DNA from 4 places in the Dysgonomonas sp. GY617 genome. Region 3 is predicted to be linked to each of the others. Evidence: riboswitches for the same ligand, from Rfam matches in the RefSeq annotation. Region 3 holds a riboswitch; each other region holds the start of a gene.
What was found. Region 3 has a riboswitch for cobalamin ahead of IR022_RS03535 (thioredoxin family protein). Riboswitches for the same ligand answer to the same signal wherever they lie in the genome.
Positions count from the first base shown of each region.

Region 1: linked by a shared signal. The riboswitch ahead of IR022_RS00660 (precorrin-2 C(20)-methyltransferase) and the one ahead of IR022_RS03535 (thioredoxin family protein) in region 3 are both predicted to bind cobalamin.
Region 2: linked by a shared signal. The riboswitch ahead of pflB (formate C-acetyltransferase) and the one ahead of IR022_RS03535 (thioredoxin family protein) in region 3 are both predicted to bind cobalamin.
Region 4: linked by a shared signal. The riboswitch ahead of IR022_RS18055 (acyl-CoA carboxylase subunit beta) and the one ahead of IR022_RS03535 (thioredoxin family protein) in region 3 are both predicted to bind cobalamin.

Region 1 covers NZ_JADCLR010000001.1:186,337-191,895, forward strand. Annotated here, with positions in the region: gene IR022_RS00645 (ABC transporter ATP-binding protein) at 1-30, opposite strand, end outside; gene IR022_RS00650 (iron ABC transporter permease) at 115-1,149, opposite strand; gene IR022_RS00655 (ABC transporter substrate-binding protein) at 1,146-2,297, opposite strand; gene IR022_RS00660 (precorrin-2 C(20)-methyltransferase) at 2,299-3,000, opposite strand; cobalamin riboswitch at 3,123-3,330, opposite strand; gene IR022_RS00665 (ADP-ribosylglycohydrolase family protein) at 3,397-4,773, opposite strand; gene IR022_RS00670 (esterase) at 4,962-5,559, shown strand, end outside.
Region 2 covers NZ_JADCLR010000022.1:144,342-149,900, reverse strand. Annotated here, with positions in the region: gene pflA (pyruvate formate-lyase-activating protein) at 1-452, opposite strand, end outside; gene pflB (formate C-acetyltransferase) at 531-2,762, opposite strand; cobalamin riboswitch at 2,927-3,129, opposite strand; gene IR022_RS12960 (hypothetical protein) at 3,525-3,827, opposite strand; gene IR022_RS12955 (3'-5' exonuclease) at 4,151-4,642, shown strand; gene IR022_RS12950 (porin family protein) at 4,845-5,559, shown strand, end outside.
Region 3 covers NZ_JADCLR010000001.1:840,978-846,536, forward strand. Annotated here, with positions in the region: gene IR022_RS03530 (AraC family transcriptional regulator) at 1-484, opposite strand, end outside; cobalamin riboswitch at 1,452-1,654, shown strand; gene IR022_RS03535 (thioredoxin family protein) at 1,770-2,009, shown strand; gene nrdI (class Ib ribonucleoside-diphosphate reductase assembly flavoprotein NrdI) at 2,018-2,386, shown strand; gene nrdE (class 1b ribonucleoside-diphosphate reductase subunit alpha) at 2,376-4,466, shown strand; gene nrdF (class 1b ribonucleoside-diphosphate reductase subunit beta) at 4,485-5,489, shown strand.
Region 4 covers NZ_JADCLR010000029.1:526,781-532,339, forward strand. Annotated here, with positions in the region: gene xerD (site-specific tyrosine recombinase XerD) at 1-35, shown strand, start outside; gene IR022_RS18040 (inorganic pyrophosphatase) at 163-786, shown strand; gene eno (phosphopyruvate hydratase) at 886-2,181, opposite strand; gene IR022_RS18050 (hypothetical protein) at 2,413-3,273, shown strand; cobalamin riboswitch at 3,319-3,528, shown strand; gene IR022_RS18055 (acyl-CoA carboxylase subunit beta) at 3,857-5,398, shown strand; gene IR022_RS18060 (acetyl/propionyl/methylcrotonyl-CoA carboxylase subunit alpha) at 5,416-5,559, shown strand, end outside.

The DNA.
Region 1 (5,559 bases), 650 kb from region 3:
TTCTATGGTTTTTTGTTTAGAGTTTGCCATCAATAAATTATTTATTTCCCATTTGCAGGAGCGAATTGCATTCGCCCGTTAAACATTACATTTGGCGAATGAAGGTCGTTTCTGTTAGGTAATTTCATTCCTTCTTTTTCCGAATAATACCGAAATCACAATAGGAGCTCCGATTAATGCCGTTACCGAATTGATGGGTAATGCACCCTCCATTCCCGGCATACGGGCAATCAGATTACAAAATAGCGATAATGAAGCTCCCGCCAAGGTTACGGCAGGCATAAGTACACGGTGATCGGATGTCTGAAATATGGTTCTGCACAAATGAGGGACAGCCAATCCTAAGAATACAATAGGACCACAATAGGCGGTTATGATTGCCGTAAGTACACATGAACAGGTAATGACGTACAATCGTGACCGCTTGATATTCAACCCTAAGTTACGAGCATAGCTTTCGCCCAATAACATGAGGTTTAGTGTTTTGATCAACAGGAAAGACAGAGGTATAAGCACAAGCATAATGCCTGCAAATGTATAAACCTGATCGCCTGACACTTTCGAGAAACTGCCCAATCCCCAGATAACATATGCCCGCACATCCTCATCGTTGCTAAAAAACTTAAGCACACCTATGATGGCATTGGCAATATACCCTATCATCACACCGATAATAAGGAGAATTACATTACCCCTAATACGTTGCGATATGGCTATGATAATCCCCATCACAGCAAACGCTCCTACAATGGCAGCAAATGAGATAGCCACTTCACCAAAGAATCCTACTTTGCTGAGGGCAACACCACCCAGACTTCCCGAAAGCAGTATCATAAGGGCAACACCGAGGCTTGCCCCCGAACTTATTCCCAATTCGGAAGGTCCAGCCAATGGATTTCTGAAAACAGTTTGCATTTGCAATCCGCTGATAGCTAATCCTGCTCCTGCAAATAAGGCGGTTATGGTTTGTGGAAAGCGTGATTTCCAGACAATGTTTTGCCAGATAATAGATTCCTCTCCCGTATTCCAGATAATATTCCAAATGGAGCGCAAGGGGATTGATATAGTTCCTAAAATGAGATTCAAGAAAAAGAATGCCACGATAGAAACAAATATGATTGCAAATGATGTAAAATGCTTTTTGCTCATTTCAATAGTTCGTAATACACAGGTTTGTGATCGGGTAGCAATTCGGGATGAAAAGCCTTTATCAGATCAGCCAAAACAACTTCGGGTTCAACAGGCGCTTTTTCGTAGAAAGGCTTTTGACGAAGATTACAGCACACTACTTTTTTCTCTTTAAAAGCTTTAAAATCGGCATAGCGAGCATCACTCTGTTTCATGGCTTGGTATGAATAATCGCCATCGTGACTCACCAGCATACGCCAGAAATCGGCATCAGCACCTTTAGAATATACCGATTCGAAATCCATATTGATACCACCCGTTTCGTTGTTGTCTTTCAAGAAATATTCTGCTCCTGCATCACGGAATTGTTGTGCCAGAAAACTCTTTCCTCCTACTACATACCAATTGCCTGAACGCATTTCGCCACTCAATACAATAGGTTTTTTATCAGCCTTTGAAGCCAAAGTAATCAGATCCTGATATTTCTTTTCTATTTCAGCGAATTGTAGGTTTGCCTGTTGTTCAATGCCTAAAAGCATAGCAGTAAACTTAATCCATTCTGCTTGTCCCAAAGCTGTAGTTTCTTTGTAGCCTAAGAAAGTAACCAGAGGAATGTTCAAATCTTTTATAGATTCATAACCTCCACGTTTAAATGGTGATACGAATATAACGTCAGGATTGAGTGCCATAACCACCTCGTTGTCAAAATTACCTTCGATACCTATTTGACTGGCTTGTCCGCTTTTGATACGGTCTTTCATCTGTTGGTTGAAAAGGTAATGCGTGCTGGTCATTCCCACCACCTTGTCTATAGCATCCAACTTGATAAAGTTCGAAAGTTGCAGAGTAGTCATACAAACCACTTTCTGAATAGGAACTTCTATAACGATGTAATCTTTAGGTATGCCCTCGTGACTTTGCCCCCGATTGACAAGTGCATAACGATATACCGTTTCGTTTTCGTGTTGAGGGTCTTGAATATCAACCAACCTGTAATTATCGTGATACGAGACATTGAAACCTTGTGCGTATTTAACTTCAATACGAACTGAATCGAATGAGTTGACAGTTGATGAAGCGATTTTATTTTCAGTCTGTTGATTGTTTTTACAGCTAAAGAAAAAAGTGCAAGTAAATAGTACTAAATAAATAATTATTGAGTTTTTCATTTTATTGATGTATTATCATTAAGGAAAAATAAGGGAATTTCCGGACGATTATTTCTTGAATATCGTTAGTATAATATTCCTTATCCTTAACACCCACATTCTCGAAATAATGAAATGTTGCCGTTGGAATCTTTGAAATACATTCCTTTACAGCTTCCTGACATTGTGACACTTTCATAATAACGACGACCTTACCCGATTCTATTTTTCCGATAAGATCGTTTGCCGATATAATCCCCGGAATCACATTCAGCTCTTCCTCCTGTTTCACAATGTGAATGCCTGCCAAAGCACCACTTGCAATAAATGCAGGAATGCCTGCAATATGTTCTACAGGAATATTCTGATTGGTAAGCGTATCGAATATATAATGAATAGACGAGTAAAAACCTGCATCGCCTTCGGCTACAATGGCTACCTTCAATCCTTTAAGGTATTGTTGCTCTGCCTCCTTCGATACTCGGTTGTATGCCTCAATCGCCAGAGATCGATCTTTACTCATTGGAACATGAAACGGAATTGCTTTCTTACTGTCAATCTCCAATTCAACCATAATATCTAATGCTCTCGAAGACAGGGCGCTTTCTTTAACAATGGTTGCAGGATAGAAAATACAATCGGCAGCCTCTAAAGTCTTTAACCCTTTGAGGGTGATCAAGTCGGCTTCGCCCGGTCCTAACGATACAAATGCAATTGGATACATTTCTCTTGAATTCTTTTTATTCAATTAAACAATACTCAGAATTAAGAGGATACGAAACATAGAGCCGCAATATGCCAAGCATATCTTGAATATGAATGTTCTTAAGCCTTAACCTCGAGCTTTAAACTATATACATATTTGGCAGGTCTTCTGACTTACTCCATCTTTGGAACTCCTTCCCGTTTCTCAGTAGAAACAGTGGATCAGTATTATCCAAAGATTGTTTGGCGGAGCTTACAGCAGCGGGTCTGTTCAGGATTTACACCTGATTCCCTTTTCAGCACTTTTCCGTAGATATGGAATTGTGCCACCAAAACGTGTGCAAAAATATGGAATTAAAAGGGAATTATTCTGAAATTCAAAGAAAAAATGACTTGTATTCTTACTATTCGGAATCTATTGATGAGCTAAACATTTCGCTTTCTCTTTTTCCAGAATGATATCTACCGTGCGTTGAGCTAAAGATGAGATAGAAACCTCATCGAAACCCCTTACACCCGAACAAACTGTATCATTAAGTGGAGCTGTCCATTTCAGCGGAATTTGAGAAGCTCCGCTAATCAGCCCGATGATAGAACCAACAGTGGCAGCATTACAATCGGTATCGAAAGCCGGCATTATGGCTAAAGACAAAGACTTTTTAAAATCCTTATTTCCATAGAGTAAGGCAAAGCATACAATCATAGCATTGGGTATGGTATGACACCAATGATGAATTTGTTTTTCATCAAACGAAGTATGAATATGGGCAATAACCTGTTCCTCGTCCCACCCGTTATTTTTAGCAGATACAATTATGTTCACATACTCTGTTAAACGACAGGTTGCAGGAATTTGAGATAATCCGCAATTGATTATAAACTCAATATCGTCCGATGTCATGGCTGCTGCTATCATAGCTGAAACAAACATCTCGCCATATATACCATTCTTTACGTGAGATACAGATGCATCTCTGAATGCCATTTCTGCTGCCATTTCAATATCACCGCCATTTATGTAGCCCCAGAAATCACCTCTGATTTGCGCCCCAATCCATTCCCTGTAAGGGTTTCGATAGACTGCCGATAATGGTGGAAACTTATACAAAGACAGATTGCGATAAGCTATCCGTTCAGCCGTATAGGTATGAAGCAAAGGTATATTCAAAAGCAAGCTTTCTGCAACATCATCCGAATTGAAATCCCATCCATAAGTTTCAAGAATATGCAGTGAAGCAATCGTATAATTTATATCGTCATCTTCGGGCATTCGAGTAATATTATTGATCCAATTTATTGTGATTGGCTTATTTCCAAACAAATAATATTGGTCTGCAATACTGTGCTTTTCTTTGATGCTATCCTTTATATTCGATGAAATGTAATCTGTTAAGGGATAATTGTTTGTGTCTTTTAGGAGTTCTCTGATCTGTGCAAGTTTCCATCCTTCAATTGGCTGACCCAATAAGCAACCTGTACATCTACCTAACCACGCTCCATAGATTTTATCGAATAATTTGTCAGGTGAAATTTTGGTGTTACTATTTTCGTATGCAAAAACTGGACGAAGAGCTTTTATCTCCTTTAAAGTAGATGGCTCTTTGTAAGGAAAAGATTCATCTATTGGTAAATTGTACATCTCATCGAGTAAATTTCCTGCAAATTCCTCTTTCTGTAAGTCACAAGTATCTGACTGCATGATCTCATCTATGCGTTGCTGATAATTCAGTATATTCTTGCCCTCTTCTTTTGATTGCAAGTATTCGATAGGTAATACTCGCAGATGATCCATTATCAGACTTTTTCTTAGCATGGCAGTATATCGTGTTGTATTATTATATGGCAAATTTAAGCTAAAATGTTTGTCTGGTTACGTCTGCCTCTCATCTTTTATGGTTGCGTCAATTTCACTCTCTCTAAAAGTATATCTATCGAAAATAAAAACTACATTTGAAAAAATGAATCTATTAAAATAATAACATGAAAAGAATACTTTTTATACTAGCTATATGCTTGATAAGCGTAGGCTTATCTGCACAGCAGAATCTCGATTTTTCGAAAAAAGTAGAGATTGTCTCTCCTGAGATTAATTCTGATAATAGTGTTACCTTTAGATTGCTGGCACCTAGTGCTCAGTCGGTAAAACTGCAAGGCGATTGGATGCCATCGGAGGGATGGACTCCTAAATTACAAGATTTAAAGAAAGATGAAAATGGACTTTGGTCTTTTACAACATCCACTTTACCATCAGATTTGTATAGCTATACCTTTATTGTAGATGGTTTGAAAGTGCTTGATCCTAATAATGTATATCAAATAAGGGATGTGGCTACAGTAATGAATATTTTTTTGATTGAAGGCGGTTTAGGTGACCTTTATAAAGTGCAGGACGTACCTCATGGAACGGTTGCCCGTCGTTGGTACGATTCACCTAAGTTAGACAGCCCCCGTCGTATAACTATATATACACCTGCCGGATATGAGGCTAGCAAAGATAAATATCCCGTATTATATCTCCTGCACGGTATGGGAGGCGATGAAGAGGCTTGGATCGCTTTGGGACGTGCTTCGCAAATAT
Region 2 (5,559 bases), on a different contig from region 3:
AGATATTCCATAAACTTCAAGGTCGGCTCTAAAGGAGCTGTAGTTAACTCTTTATATTTTTCGGGATTAATATGTTTGATATCCAGTAAAACGAGATCGGTATATTGGAGCACTTCTTTTACTTTTTCATTCAGAAATATACCTGATGTGTCAATTGTTGTATGAATGTTATTTTCCTTACATAGTTTGAATAATTCTAAAACAAACTCGGGTTGAAGCATGGGCTCTCCTCCCGAAATGGTAATTCCTCCTCGAACGAAATTTTTCACTTTATCCAATTCCTGAAAAACCTCTAGAGGTGTAAGCATATATTTTGCACCATCCTTTTTCCATGTATCAGGATTGTGACAGTATAAACAACGCAGTGGGCAGCCTTGCATAAACACAACAAAACGGATTCCCGGTCCGTCTTTTGTCCCGAATGTTTCGAATGAATGTATGTATCCTTGCATCTCCGGCAAAATTAATGTGTAAAACGAAGTGAAGCTTTTATAGCTTCACTTCGTTTAGTAATATTTTATCTGCTTTATTTAGATAGCAGTAGTAATGGTACGATTGATAACATCCAACTGTTGCTCACGAGTAAGCTTCACGAAGTTCACAGCATAACCCGATACGCGGATAGTTAACTGAGGATATTGTTCTGGACGTTCCATTGCATCAATTAATAATTGACGATCAAATACGTTTACATTCAGGTGATGACCTGTTTGCAAAAAATATCCATCCATCAGTGAAGCCAGATTTTGAGATTCTTCTTCTTTACCTTTACCTAATGTGTTAGGCGTAATAGCAAATGTGTAAGATATTCCGTCATTAGCATGCTCAAATGGAAGCTTGGCTACAGAAGACAGTGATGCAACAGCACCCTTGGTATCACGTCCGTGCATTGGATTTGCACCCGGTGCAAACGGAGTGCCATCACGACGTCCATCGGGTGTATTACCGGTTTTTTTCCCGTAAACTACATTTGATGTAATGGTCAATACCGATTGAGTAGGAATTGCGTCTTTATACATCTTACGTTTACGAATTTTATTCATAAACTTCTCTACAATTTCTACAGCAAACTTATCTGTATTATCATCGTTATTTCCGAAAGGGATATAGTCTTTTTCGAGAATGTAATCTACTGCATCTCCATCGGCATCTCTTACTATACGAACTTTACCGTATTTGATAGCAGCAAACGAATCGGCTATAATAGAGAGTCCCGATACTCCGAAAGCTTGCGTACGAACGATATCTACATCGTGTAAAGCCATCTCTAAAGCTTCGTACGAATACTTATCGTGCATATAATGGATTATATTCAATGCTTTTACATAAGTTTCGGCTACCCAGTCTAGGGTACGGTCAAATTTATCCCATACTTCGTCAAACTCTAAATAGTCACCTGATACTTTTTCAATCCAATGCTTAGGTAATACCTGTGCTTTTGTTTTTTCGTCTTTACCCCCATTTATGGTATAAAGTAAAGCTTTAGGTAAATTGGCACGAGCACCAAAGAACTGCATTTGGTGACCTATACGCATAGGTGATACGCAACAAGCAATACCATAATCATCTCCTAACTGAGGACGCATAATATCATCATTTTCGTATTGAAGAGAAGATGTATCAATAGATACTTTTGCGCAATATTTTTTCCAGCTTTCAGGCAATCTGTTACTCCATAAAATGGTGAGGTTTGGTTCGGGTGATGGTCCTAAATTATAAAGAGTATGCAACATACGATAACTGTTTTTAGTTACCATAGAAGCTCCATTGTTAGTCATTCCTCCAATAGACTCTGTTACCCAAACAGGATCACCAGAGAACAGTTCATTATATTCGTTAGTACGTAAGTAACGAACAATGCGCAGTTTCATAACGAAATGGTCGACCATTTCTTGAGCTTCTTTTTCAGTAATCAAACCAGCTTTAAGATCACGCTCAATATAAATATCAAGGAAAGTTGTTACACGACCCAAGCTCATTGCAGCACCATTTTGATCTTTAATTGCTCCTAAGTAACCGAAGTATGTCCATTGGATAGCCTCTTGTGCATTAGCAGCAGGGTTTGAAATGTCGAAACCATAAAAAGCAGCCATTCGTTTGAGTGCTTTCATTGCTTGAATCTGAGAATTCAACTCTTCGCGAAGACGAATCAAATCATCAGTCATTACAACAGGATCGCACTCTTTGTATCGTTTCTCTCTTTCAGCAATCAGGCGATCTACACCATAAAGTGCTACCCGACGGTAGTCACCAATAATACGTCCTCGACCATATGCGTCAGGCAGACCCGTTAATAAGCCGTTACTTCTTGCACGACGAATACTGTCTGTATAGGCAGAAAATACACCTTCGTTATGTGTTTTACGGTATTTTGTAAATATTTCTGATGTGATTGGATCTAGTTTGTACCCATATTCTTCGAGGCTTTGTTGCACCATGCGGATTCCGCCATTTGGGAAGATAGCTCTTTTGAGAGGTTTGTCTGTCTGTACACCGACTATTTTCTCTAGAGTTTTATCTATATATCCGGCTTCATAAGCATCAATCTGCGAAGGTATTTTAGTTTCAGCATCATAAACGCCTTTTTCTTTTTCGACCTTAAACATTTCGCTCAGTTTCTCCCACAATTTGGTGGTAGCATCTGTTGGCCCTTCAAGGAAAGACTCATCACCGGTATACTCAGTGTAATTTTTTAGGATAAAATCGTTTATATCAATTTTTTCTTTCCATTTTGTACCTTTAAAATCTTTATATATTTCCATTTTTTTTATTAATGATTAGATATGTAAACTTTATTTTGACAGAAATTATTTTTGAAATTGACGTACTTTCTTTATGGCTGTGTAGAAATGTTAAATGTCTACTGGTCTCCGATAAAAAAGTATTAGATTCGTAAGATGTTGTATTGCTTTATTTCCCGAAAGCATCAAACTTTATCATCATTGGCAGGTCTTCTGACTTACTCTATTTTTGAAATTCCTTCCCATTCTTTTATGAACAGTGGTTTTGAGTTCTTCAAAAATGCTTGTAGAGCTTACAGCAGCGGGTCTGTTCGAGATTTTCACCCGATTCCCTTTTCATCATTTTTCTAAGAATACAGAAAATGACACCAAAATGTATACAAAAATAGTAACTTTTATCGGAGTTATTTGTTTTTTGTCATAAATAATTATTTGCTCATGCAAAAGCTCATTATAACAAAGAAGTAACATACATTATTATCGAGTTCTGGTTATAATAATGGTTGGATCATTTATTTACGTATGTTCTCATACAGATGACGCTTATATTGATTTGATTAGTACTTTCTTCACTTGTACTACTAAAAATTTTCAATTACCAATAACAGAGAAACAGACATTAAATAGGATATTTAATGTCTGTTTCTCTGTTATTTTAAGTTTTTCTCTTCAAGTGTACGATAACTACTTTTAATATAACGATAAGGTTTAGGTATGGCTTATTTATTACAACAGTTTTAGTTAGATATAACTCTCCAAAAGAATATTTGATTTAGGATCATATTAACCAAATACAAACTGTCCAATAAACTGATCGCCTTCCCATTCCTCTTTACATTTAACCCCTATACCTAGTTTGTGTAACATTCTGTGTAACTCGTTATTGACATTGTCAATATATATCAAACTAATCTCTTTTAGTTTTAATAGCTTCGAAAAGCTATTGGTATCTGCACTATCAAGTTTTATACTTTCATATCCGGAAACTCTATTACCTTCGAGTTTAAATACATTTATCAATGTATTTTCTTTTATCTCTGTACTCGGAACACCTTTATCTGTTATTATTGCAATTGTCTTTACCATGGCTCTCTTTTTATGAAAATTATTAACCCTATCTACTATTGTATACGTTCTTTGAACAAGTAATATTTTAAATGAGTTCCTTTTTTAATGATCTTTTAGATTCATCGGAATAAATTCTAAATGAATCTAATGAAAATACAAGATTTATATCTCCATTTTGAAACTTATACTAAAAGATGTTATGGACTATTCTTCCTCCTTGAGACGGAGAGATAAAGTAAAATAGATGGTGTTTTGATACACTAAATATTCTCTTTGTTCATTAATAATAGATAGAAATTTTATTCCTAATTTTACTCATAAATATATTATAGGTTTAAATGATACGAGATTTTGCAGCCATAGATTTTGAAACAGCTAATCACGAACTTTCAAGTGTGTGTAGTGTTGGTATTGTGGTTGTGCGAAATGGAAGTATTACAGATCGTTTTTACAGTCTTATTCAGCCTGAGCCCAATTATTATAACTATGGAAATACTGCTGTTCATGGGTTGACAGATGAAGACACAGCTAACGAATCTGTGTTTTTGGAAGTATGGAAACAAATAGAACCTCTTATTGAGGGTTTGCCTCTTGTAGCTCATAACAAAGGATTTGATGAAGCCTGCCTGAAAGCAGTGTTTCGCTCTTATCAAATGGACTATCCTGATTATCAGTTTTACTGTACTTTGGCAGAATCGCGTCGTCAATTACGTCACTTACCCAATCATCAACTACACACTGTTTCAGAAGATTGTGGGTATATTCTAACAAACCATCATAATGCCCTGGCTGATGCCGAAGCTTGTGCCGAAATAGCAATGCAATTGTTGTAAACTTGCATCATCGTTATCTACTGATTGGCATTTAGTCTAACTCTTCCTCTATTTTCCTGAACTTTTGACTTAGGTATCTCTTATATTCTTAAAAGTTAATTGTTTAGGATGGAAATATTAAAAGGTACATTCTCTAAAACTATTTGATTCTTAGATTTGTTTGAATATTTATTTCCTCAAACATCGTAATAATCTTAGTCTTATGAAGCAGAAACAATTGTTTTCCGCAATACTCTTACTATGTGCATGTATGATCTCTCCAAAGGTGCAGGCACAACTAGAACTGGGGATATCGGGTGGATACGTTCGCAATAACCTAAATACAAGTACACTTTATCGTTCGTTTACTAAATATGAAGGTCAAAATAGCTTTACGGTTGGCATTCCTCTACGTTATAACTTTAAAGATTGGTTGGCAGTACAAGCAGAAGTCATCTATATTCGGAAAGACTATAAAAAGAGCCGTAGTTATTATTACGAAGGCATTTATCAAAAAACCGAGAATAGTTATATCAAATTACCCTTGATGGCTCACTTCTCTTTTGGAGGTAATAAGCTGAGAGGTTTTACTAACATCGGAGGATATGCTGCTTATTGGGCAAACAGCAGAGTGAAGGGTGTTACAGCATCTTTAAATTATAATGCCAATATTCCGGAGGGTAATTATTTGCAGTTTTACGAACCTTATTTTTATGATGAGAAGAATCCTTTTGACAGTCGTAGAGATAACCGCATAGAGTGGGGGCTGTTGGCAGGTATAGGTGCTGAATATGCTGTAACTGGTATTTTAAAACTATTTATAGAGGGTCGTTACTATTATGGAACTACTGATTTACAGAAAGATTATATGATAAATAAAGTTCCTCGTTACAACGATACATTTACGATACAGATGGGTGCTCTTTTAAATCTCTCTT
Region 3 (5,559 bases):
ACTTACGCATAATAAATAACCATTCCATTTTCTTCAAATGAAAGAAACCTTTAGAGGAAAATTCGCCATTCTTATAGTATATAATTTCAGATAAAAAGTAACGAAGAGGTTTCTTTATTTCTAATTCATCAAGTCTCAATTCATCAGGAGTATATTTTGCAATAATATTAAATAACAGAGCCTGTTCGATATACGGTAATAGATTATCAGACTTTAATTCAACACAGGTTGTCGTTTTATTAACAATCCCTTTGTAAGGGGTGTAATTCTTAGACAGAAAGTACATAGAACCTGCTTCAAATACTTTTTTTGTTCCCTGAAAATCATTTATTAGAATTTCTCCACTCATTATGAAAAAAATGCTATTTTCATCAAAACTTCCTATATCAATTATTTCATTCTTTTGATAATGATAATATTGAAAAACATTATCATCTTCTTCTTTTACTATTAGCTTTGCGATAGTTTTGAACTGAACCCCCATTTGTATATTGATTTAGTATTTTATTCTTATCTATATTATAGCAATAACTATATAGCCAATTTTGCGAGATATAACGAGGATATTTAGAAAGATTCCAACTCGTATTTATTCTGGATTCAAAAGTATTAATGATCATAGATTCTTTTTTGAAGAGTTGGGGACAAAATAATGTGAAGAAAGGGACAATCGAAAGACGAATAATAAATGATTAAATAGGAAAGTTAAGCTATAAGTTTGTGCAGCTTTAAATCTAAGATATTGTAAACTGAAGGTATACAACAATTAAGAATACCCTAGCATTAGGTCGTTATTGAGAAATACAAAGTAAAATTGAAACTCTTTTTTTATATGTCTATCTGCCTGATATAGTGTTGTTAAATAAGATTCTCTTTCTGTCAGTTATTGTGAATATAAAAGCTATTTAAAATTTATCTTGATTCGTATTACTTAGAGTTAGAAGATGTTTCGATAGAGAATATAAAATCAGTTATAATATGCTATTGAGATAAATGAAATATTTATAGTTACATAAAAAGGAAATAGACATTGGAATAAAATAAGTCTGCTAGCCTAAGTTTGATACGATTGTCCCTTTTTGTTGATATTTTGTCCCTTTTTTGTTTCGGTGTGTTAATTAACTTTCTTATAATTAGTTTATTGTGTAAAATACACCTTCTGTTTTTGATAATTTGATTCGTCCTAGTTCTTCTTTTAAGAATAGTGTGGCTACGATTCTTATTTTTATATTAAAACCTTCTTTTAGTCTATACTAAGCTGATAGTATAAATACTTCTCAGAAAGAATGTATTCTAATCTTTTGATAACTTAATTTTCTACTGTAAGTATTCTATTTTTGGAAATTTAGAATATCTATAATCGCATATAGTTTTCTTTTTTGTGAATATTAATGATGACTTATTGGTAATTAAATTTTCATTTTAGAACATTATTCTCAAATAATTGTTTAATCTTTGTATAAGATTTTGGTGTCATAAACTTGCATCTTCAAGTATGTGATGAAAAGGGAATCAGGTGTAAATCCTGAACAGACCCGCTGCTGTAAGCTCTAAAAGATGTTTTCACAATACCTATTGCCACTTTTAAAAACTAAAGGGAAGGCCGTGAAAAAAGGAGTAAGTCAGAAGACCTGCCAAAATAAAAAGAAAACTTTTTCTTTCGGGTGTAAAGATGAGTTTGCTAAAAAAAGATATCTCATAAAATAAAAATGTGTGGAGTGTAGTATTTTACTAAACTCTTATTTTCTATATATTAATCAAATAAAGACATGAAGAAGATAATAAAATTCGAAAAGGAAGATTGTAATCCATGTAAAATGGTTTCAGAATATTTTAAGACTTATGATGTCTCAATAGAGGCAGTAAATCCATTCAATAATCCAGAGACTGCCATGAAATACAAAATCCGTTCTGTTCCTACCACTCTTCTAGTAGACAATGACGAAATAGTGATGCGCGTAATCGGATACCAGCCGAATGAACTTAAGTCAATGATAGATTCTTTATAAAGAAGAAGATGATTATTTATTATGATAGTAAGACGGGAAATGTAGAACGTTTCGTTCATAAGATTCGTTTATTGACAGACTGGCGTTGTATCAAAATGTCTGATTCGATGTTGGCTGATAGGAAAGGGCATTTGATTACCTATACTACTCAAATGGGGGCTGTTGCGGAAACAACACTCAGGTTTATGGAACAAAACAGTGATTTCATTCTGTCTGTCTCCTCCAGTGGAAATATGAACTGGGGAGCCAATTTTGGATTGGCTGCTGATAAAATAGCCGAAAAATATGGCATCCCTATATTAATTAAATTTGAATTATCCGGATTAGAGCGTGATGTAAACAGCTTTATCCTAAAAGTAAAAGAATATGCAAATTAAAAAGTGGATACTCCTCAATAATGAGGTAATGATAAAAAAGGACGAGGATTTCCAATTGGAAAAAGATAAGGAAGCAGTCCGCTCTTATTTTCTGGATTATGTAAATAAAAATACAGTCTTTTTCTATACCCTAAAAGAAAAGATAGATTACCTGATAGAGAATAATTACTACGAAAACCTCTATGAACAATACTCATTCGAAGAAATAATGCGGGTCTATGCGCTTATTTATGAGCGGAAGTTTCGCTTTCCTTCATTTATGAGTGCTTTCAAGTTTTTTCAGAATTACGCTTTAAGAGATGATAGTGGAGAGAAATTTTTGGAAAGATACGAAGACCGTGTTGCCTGTATAGCCTTATACTTAGCTCAAGGAGATGTTAACCAAGCAATAAAATATGCAGAATTGCTAGTTAATCAGGAATATCAACCAGCTACACCTACTTTTTTGAATGGAGGAAAAAGAAGATCAGGCGAATTGGTTTCTTGCTTTCTTGACGAGATAGGCGATAGCCTCAATTCTATAGGTTACGCTATAAACTCTTCGATGAAATTATCTTCTATTGGAGGTGGTGTGTCTTTGAATCTTTCTAAATTACGGGGACGCTCAGAAGCAATAAAAGGAGTGGAGGGACGCGCAAGCGGCGTATTGCCTATTATGAAATTATTAGAAGATGTTTTCTCCTATGCCAATCAATTGGGACAACGTCCCGGAGCCGGAGCTGCATATTTAAATGTTTTCCATTCAGATATAGAAGAGTTTCTGGATTGTAAGAAAATCAATGTGGATGAGAAGGTTCGTATAAAATCTCTTTCCATAGGTGTTATTATACCTGATAAGTTTATGGAGTTGGCGGAGAAAGATGAGCCATTCTATGTCTTTTATGCACATTCGGTGTTCAGAGCTTATGGGAAATATCTCGATGATATGGATATGAACTTGATGTATCAACAGCTTGTGGATAATCCCAAAGTCAGAAAAAAACGTTTGAGTGCCCGTGTGTTATTGGTTAAAATTGCACAAACTCAGAAAGAGAGTGGGTATCCTTATTTGTTTTTCAAGGACAATGCGAACAGAGAGCATGCACTCAAAGATATAGGCGAGGTAAAGTTTAGTAACCTTTGTACCGAGATTATGCAATTGTCGGAAGTTTCTGAAATAAACGATTATTTCCAGGAAGATATTATTCGCAGAGGTATATCCTGTAATTTGGGTTCTTTGAATATTGTTACAGTTATGGAGAATAGCCGGATAAAAGAAGCGGTATCTACAGCTATAGATGCTTTAACTGTAGTTTCCGATATTTCGAATATAGACGTAGTTCCTTCTATCAAAAAAGCGAATGATGAGTTGCATAGTGTGGGATTGGGGGCGATGAATTTACATGGCTTTTTTGCGAAAAACTTCATTGCATATGAAAGTATTGAGGCTCTTGACTTTTGTAATGTTTTCTTTATGATGATGAATTTCTATTCATTAGAGCGTTCCATGGAAATAGCACGAGATAGAGGTATTACATTTAAAGACTTCGGCAAATCTGAATACGCTAAGGGTACTTATTTTGACAAATATGTAAATAAGGAATATTTACCACAGACAGATAAAATAAAAAGTCTATTTGAGGGACTACATATCCCAAATAGTCAAGACTGGCAAATTTTGAAAGAGCAAGTGATGCAACATGGACTATATCATGCCTATCGTTTGGCAATAGCGCCTAATCAGTCTACGTCGTATATTATGACTTCGACAGCATCTGTAATGCCAATTGTAGATACGATTGAAGTTCGCGAATATGGCGACAGTACAACTTTTTACCCTATGCCGTATTTGACAAATGATAATTTCTTCTTTTACAAATCGGCATATGAGATGGATCAAAAGAAAGTGATGAAGCTAATTGCTGTAATCCAGCGTCATGTGGATCAAGGTATATCTACTATTCTTCATACTAAGAGTAGTGATACTACCCGCGATATTGCTAAATATTATATTTATGCGCATAAGATAGGTTTAAAATCATTGTATTATACACGTACACGGAAAGCTACAATTGACGAGTGTGTGTCATGTTCTGTATAATTAAAAAAGAAATAAGAGATGAGCGAAATAAAGAAATTTAGGGCCGTAAACTGGAATACACCCGATAATGATTATGTGGAGATGTTCTGGGAGCAAAATCTTAAACAATTCTGGATTGACACCGAATATATTCCATCGAAAGATATCGATTCATGGAAGTCTCTATCTGCCGAAATGCAGGAAGCATATAAAAAAGCACTGGGTGGTCTGACATTGTTAGATACGTTACAAAGTCATACAGGGATGCCGAAAGTGATAGATCATATTGAGGGATTACAGAATAAATCGGTACTGTCATATATGTGTATGATGGAGGCAATACATGCCAAATCGTATTCAACTATTTTTTCGACAGTAGCTACCGCTGCCGAGATTGATGCTATCTTCGAATGGGCTTCTAGTAACGAGCAATTACAGCTGAAAGCAAAAACGATAGATTCAAATTACCGTAAACTGGATAAGGCGAATGTCTCAACCGAAGATATTTATATGGCTCTGGCTTCGTCTGTAATGCTTGAAACTTTTCTTTTTTACAGTGGCTTCTTTTTACCTCTTTGGCTTGCCGGACAGGGACAGATGGTTGCAAGCTGCGATATTATAAAAAAGATTGTGGCAGATGAGTCTATACACGGTGTTTTTGTAGGTCTTTTAGCTCAGGAGTTTTTTGCTGCCTTTAGCGAGAAACAAAAAGCTAAAGTGAAAGAAAATTTGTTTGAATTGATGGATAAGTTATATGAAAACGAATTGAAATATACAGACCATGTATATGGTGATGTTGGGCTTACAGGAGATGTAAAGGAGTATATCCGTTATAATGGGAATAAGGCTTTGATGAATCTGGGCTTCGAACCACGTTTCGAAGTAGGAGAGGTCAATCCGATTGTTCTTAATGGATTGAATGTTGAAACGACTCAGCATGATTTTTTCTCAAAGAAATCGACTAACTACGAAAAAACACTGGAGGTTGTCCATTTACATGACGACGACTTTGCAATGGATGAAGAGTTAAGTATAATAGTGTAAAAGGAAAAGGTTTTTTCGAATTTATATGAATAAAAATGTTTGCTTTAGATTAAAAAAAGAGGGAATACAA
Region 4 (5,559 bases), on a different contig from region 3:
TAGAACACCATCCACGTAATATGGATAAGCGATAATCCTTTCATTTTGTACAGCAAAACTGTAAGAACATAATAAAAAGAGGAAAATGTAGTTTCTATATTTGAAATATCCTTAGGGATTCTTTACTTTTGATAAAACAGAACGAATAAATTCACATAAAAGATGATTAAGAAATATAAATCGCATCCTTGGCATGGTATCTCTCTAGGGAATGAAGCACCTGAGGTCGTGAGAACATTTATAGAGATTGTTCCAACTGATACAGTTAAGTATGAGGTTGATAAGCAAACGGGGTATTTATGTATAGATCGTCCTCAGAAATATTCGAATATCATACCTGCATTATATGGATTTTTACCTCAGACAATAAGTGGCCCTAGAGTAGCCGAACTGAGCAATAACAGGCTTGACAGAACTGATATTGTGGGTGATAACGACCCGATAGATATTTGTGTGTTGACCGAGAAGGATATTACTCATGGTGATATTATTGTAAATGCACGCCCTATTGGAGGTTTTCGTTTAATAGATCATGGGCAAGCAGATGATAAACTGATAGCTGTTTTAGATAATGATGCTATTTACAGCTCTTATCGCGATATTAGTGATGTTCCGTTTGCTGTTATAGATCGTTTGAAACACTATTTTACAACTTACAAAGATATTCCCGGTGATAGTGAGCGTAAATGTGTGCTGACTCATGTTTATAATGTAGATGTTGCATACGAGGTCATCAGACGATCAATAGATGATTACAATGATTATTTTAGTGTGTGTGGAATATAAGACCTCACATTCTTCGACTTTTTTTTTGACGATATAAAAAATATAAAAGCCGATATTCAATTGAATATCGGCTTTTGCTATATAATTAAGAATTACTTCTTATTTTTTGCGTTGTACACGTTTGTAACCATATACAGCTTTGTCACCCAATTCTTCTTCGATACGAAGTAGTTGGTTGTATTTAGCCATACGGTCAGAACGGCTCAATGAACCAGTTTTGATTTGTCCTGAGTTAGTTGCAACTGCGATGTCAGCGATAGTAGCATCTTCAGTTTCACCCGAACGGTGAGAAGTTACTGAAGTGTAACCTGCACGGTGAGCCATTTCGATAGCATCTAAAGTTTCAGTAAGAGAACCAATTTGGTTAACTTTGATAAGGATTGAATTAGCACAACCTAGTTCGATACCTTTTCTCAAGAAATCAACGTTAGTTACAAATAAATCGTCTCCAACAAGTTGTACTTTGTCGCCGATTGCATCTGTAAGGTTTTTCCATCCGTCCCAATCGTTTTCGTCCATACCGTCTTCGATAGAATCGATAGGATATTTTTCAGAAAGTTCTTTCAAGAAAGCAGCTTGTTCAGCAGAAGTGCGTTTTGCTGCGTTAGGACCTTCAAATTTAGTATAATCGTAAACTTTAGCAGTTTTGTCGAAGAATTCAGAAGCAGCACAGTCAAGAGCGATAGTTACGTCTTTAGCTGGCTCATATCCTGCAGCTTTGATAGCTTTAAGGATAGATTCAAGAGCATCTTCAGTACCGTTTAATTTAGGAGCGAAACCACCTTCATCACCAACAGCAGTACTAAGACCTCTGCTTTTGAATTCTTTTGCAAGAGCGTGGAAAATTTCAGCACCCATTCTCAAACCTTCTTTGAAAGAAGCAGCACCAACTGGACGAATCATAAACTCTTGGAATGCGATAGGAGCATCAGAGTGAGATCCACCATTGATGATGTTCATCATAGGTACAGGAAGAGTATAAGTATTAGTACCACCAATATAACGGTACAATGGAATATCTAGAGCATTGGCAGCAGCTTTAGCAACAGCTAAAGAAACACCAAGAATAGCGTTAGCACCCAATTTAGATTTAGTAGGAGTTCCGTCAAGAGCAATCATTTTAAGGTCAACACCTCTTTGATCCAAAGCACAGTCTCCGATAAGTGCAGGAGCGATAACGTTGTTTACGTTCTCTACAGCTTTTTGTACACCTTTACCTAAGTATCTTTTTTTGTCTCCATCACGAAGTTCAAGAGCTTCATGCTCTCCTGTAGATGCTCCTGAAGGAACAGCAGCACGTCCAAATGCACCACACTCTAGTGTTACGTCAACTTCGATTGTTGGATTTCCTCTTGAGTCCAAGATTTCACGTCCGAAAATACGTTCGATTCTCATGTTTGTTTATTTTAGTTTGAATAAATAATATGTCTTAATTTTTAATTCTCACGTTTGCGTAACAAAAATACTTTTTTTTTTCGTTTATTGAAATACTTTTGTGGTGTAAAATGTTTTTTAAGGTCTCAGACCTTTTTTTATACTTTGGTAAGCATAAGTGCAACTAACTGTTATACTTAAATAATATTGCATTATGTGTTTGCTATAACTAATAATAACTTTAGTATGATAATGAGAAAAATAGTAGTGTTGATAGTAGTATGTGTCTCGATAGTAGCCTGTAAAGAGATCTCAAAAGCGGAGAATGGAAATGATATTCAGATAGCAGGAGATTCTTTAGCAATAAAAGATAGTATTGCTAGTTCCGATTCCATTGACAATATAGATTGGATAGATGAAGAGCTTTATCCTAAAAGTAAGGATTTACCTCTATCGGTATTATCTACAGGAGTTTTTCATGGAGATGAAACGTCTCCCGAAATGATAAATAAAGGATGGTTTGGTGTTTTTCAGGATAGAGGACGATATTATATTGCACCTACCACTCTTAGTATTCAAAAAGCGTTTGACGTTGTTTTGGATGAAACGGTAGATGAACACAACTCCTCGAATTGGACAGGGTGGGAAGTTAAGACTTCTCATATTGACACGTCTTTGGTTTTGATAAGTAGTTCGCCTCGTCTATCATCTCATGAAATAAAAACAATACCATTAGACAAAGATTTTATTGACCTGAGTGAGAAAAAAACATTTACATATAATGGTTCATCTTATACACTATATTCAACAGGCGATTTAAAACCTGCTGAGTACAATAAAGATGAAATGATTATAAGTAATTATAAACTATATCTCAAGGGATACAAAGAAGGAAAAGAAATAAATCAATTGTTGGCATCTACCCCTACTTTTGATGATACTATGTTTAGAGTATTCTTAATAGGTGATATTGATAATGATGGATTTCCAGATTTAGTATTAAACACAAGCTATCATTATAACCTTTATAGACCAACGGTTTATCTATCATCATTTGCCGATAAAGATCAATTGGTAAAAGTGGTAGGTTTGCACTCAAGTGTGGGATGCTAAAATAAAAAGAGATCGAAAAAAGATATAGATAAAATAAATCGCTTATATTTGCTTCACAGTTTTGGTGTTATTCAGTCACTTTTGCTGAAAGAATAATGAAAAGGGAATCCCGTGAAAATCGAGAACAGACCCGCTGCTGTAAACTTCATAAAGAGTCTCTAAATAACACTCTATACCACTGTTCCTTAATGCGAATGGGAAGGATGTTTAGGGATGAAGTAAGTCAGAAGACCTGCCAAAATATATAAATTCGGATGCTTTCGGGAAACAAGGCAATGAATCTTAACCATAGAAGTTTACAATTAGTAAATATTCGGTCGGTTTTTTTACATATTGTTATTTTATAGATAAGAAGAGAACTATGTTTTTTCTTTTTTATAACTTGTGGCGCTAATTTTAGATAATAAAAGGCAAAATTATAATTACATATTCTGAAAGTATGTAATTGTTGAGTGCGTAATTGTTTGATAACGAATTGTCTGGTTGTAGTTTTCAATTGTGCAGGTATCTGCTGAAATGATAAGTGAATCTTAGACTTTATATTATTGTAGCAAAAGAAGATTAAAGATATTATAGTAATAAAATGAGAAAAATTTACGAACAGTTTGTAGCCCGCGAAAATCTGCTAAATAAGCAGTACGATGAGGCGTACTATAAAAAACAACATCAAAGAGGGAAGTTAACCGCCCGCGAACGTATTCTATTATTGTTTGATGAGGGTACTTTCGAAGAAACAGATGCTTATACGCCACCGGCAACAGCATCTTTTGGGAAAACCGTAGAAGCTTTCGGAGACGGTGTAGTTACAGGATTTGGGTCCGTAAACGGACGTTTGGTATACGCTTTTTCTCAGGATTTTAGTGTGCTTGGAGGTTCTTTAGGTACAGTTCATGCAGCTAAAATCGTAAAAATACAGGATATGGCTCTTAAGACGGGAGCTCCTGTTGTTGGGCTTATCGATTCGGGTGGTGCCCGTATTCAGGAAGGTGTAAGTAGTTTGAATGGCTATGCCGATATTTTTAAACGGAATGTAATGTCGTCGGGGGTAATTCCTCAGATTTCGGTAATAATGGGACCTGCTGCAGGTGGTGCAGTATATTCACCAGCTCTTACCGATTTTATATTTATGACTGCCGATACAAGCTATATGTTTGTAACAGGTCCAAATGTAGTGAAAGAGGTTCTGAATGAAACTGTATCGACCGAAGATTTGGGTGGAGCATCTGTTCACGGAACTAAATCGGGTGTTGCCGACTTTGTATATAATGATGATGAGAATACAATTTTAGGAGTAAAGAAGCTATTGTCTTACTTACCTTCTAATAATATGGAAAATCCTCCCTTGGTAAAATCGGAAGATCCGATAAGTAGGGTAGAGGAGAGTTTGAGGAATATTGTACCCGATGATCCCGATAAACCTTATGATGTAAAAGATATCGTAAGACTAATCGTAGATAAAGGTGATTTCTTGGAAGTTGCCGAAAACCATGCAGCAAATATATTTACAGCATTTGCACGTCTGGATGGTCAAGTGGTAGGTATTGTAGCCAATCAACCTAAAGTCATGGCCGGAACGTTAGATATTGACTCGTCTATAAAAGCGGCGCGCTTTATTAATATTTGCGATTCATTTAATATACCTATTATAACATTGGAGGATGTTCCCGGATTTTTACCCGGAACAGATCAGGAGCATGATGGTATTATTCGCCATGGAGCGAAACTATTGTATGCATATACTTATGCAACAGTGCCTAAGATTACCGTAATTTTGCGTAAAGCCTATGGAGGTGCATACATTGTAATGAATAGTAAAGGTATAGGTGGCGATTTTAGTTTTGCATGGCCTACTGCCGAAATTGCAGTTATGGGACCCGATGGAGCAATTGCTATCCTTTACAGAAAAGAATTAAAGGAATCAGAAAATCCGGTAGTACTTAAAAAGGAGCTGACTCAGAAATATAGAGAAGAGGTTACCAATCCTTATATTGCTGACGAAAAAGGATTTGTTGATGAGGTTATTGATCCCGCTCTGACTCGTCACAAAATAATCAGGTCTTTAAAAACACTGGAAAGAAAAACTGAGTATAAGCCTAAGCGTAAACATGGTAATATGCCTCTTTAATTTGGATAAGAATCAAGATGAAACAAAAGAATAAAATAAAATCAATATTAATAGCCAATCGTGGTGAGATAGCTATTCGTATAGCTAAGACCACTAAAATAATGGGTATTACTTCGGTGGGTATTCGTACCCTTAAAGAACCGAATGCACTATATTTATGG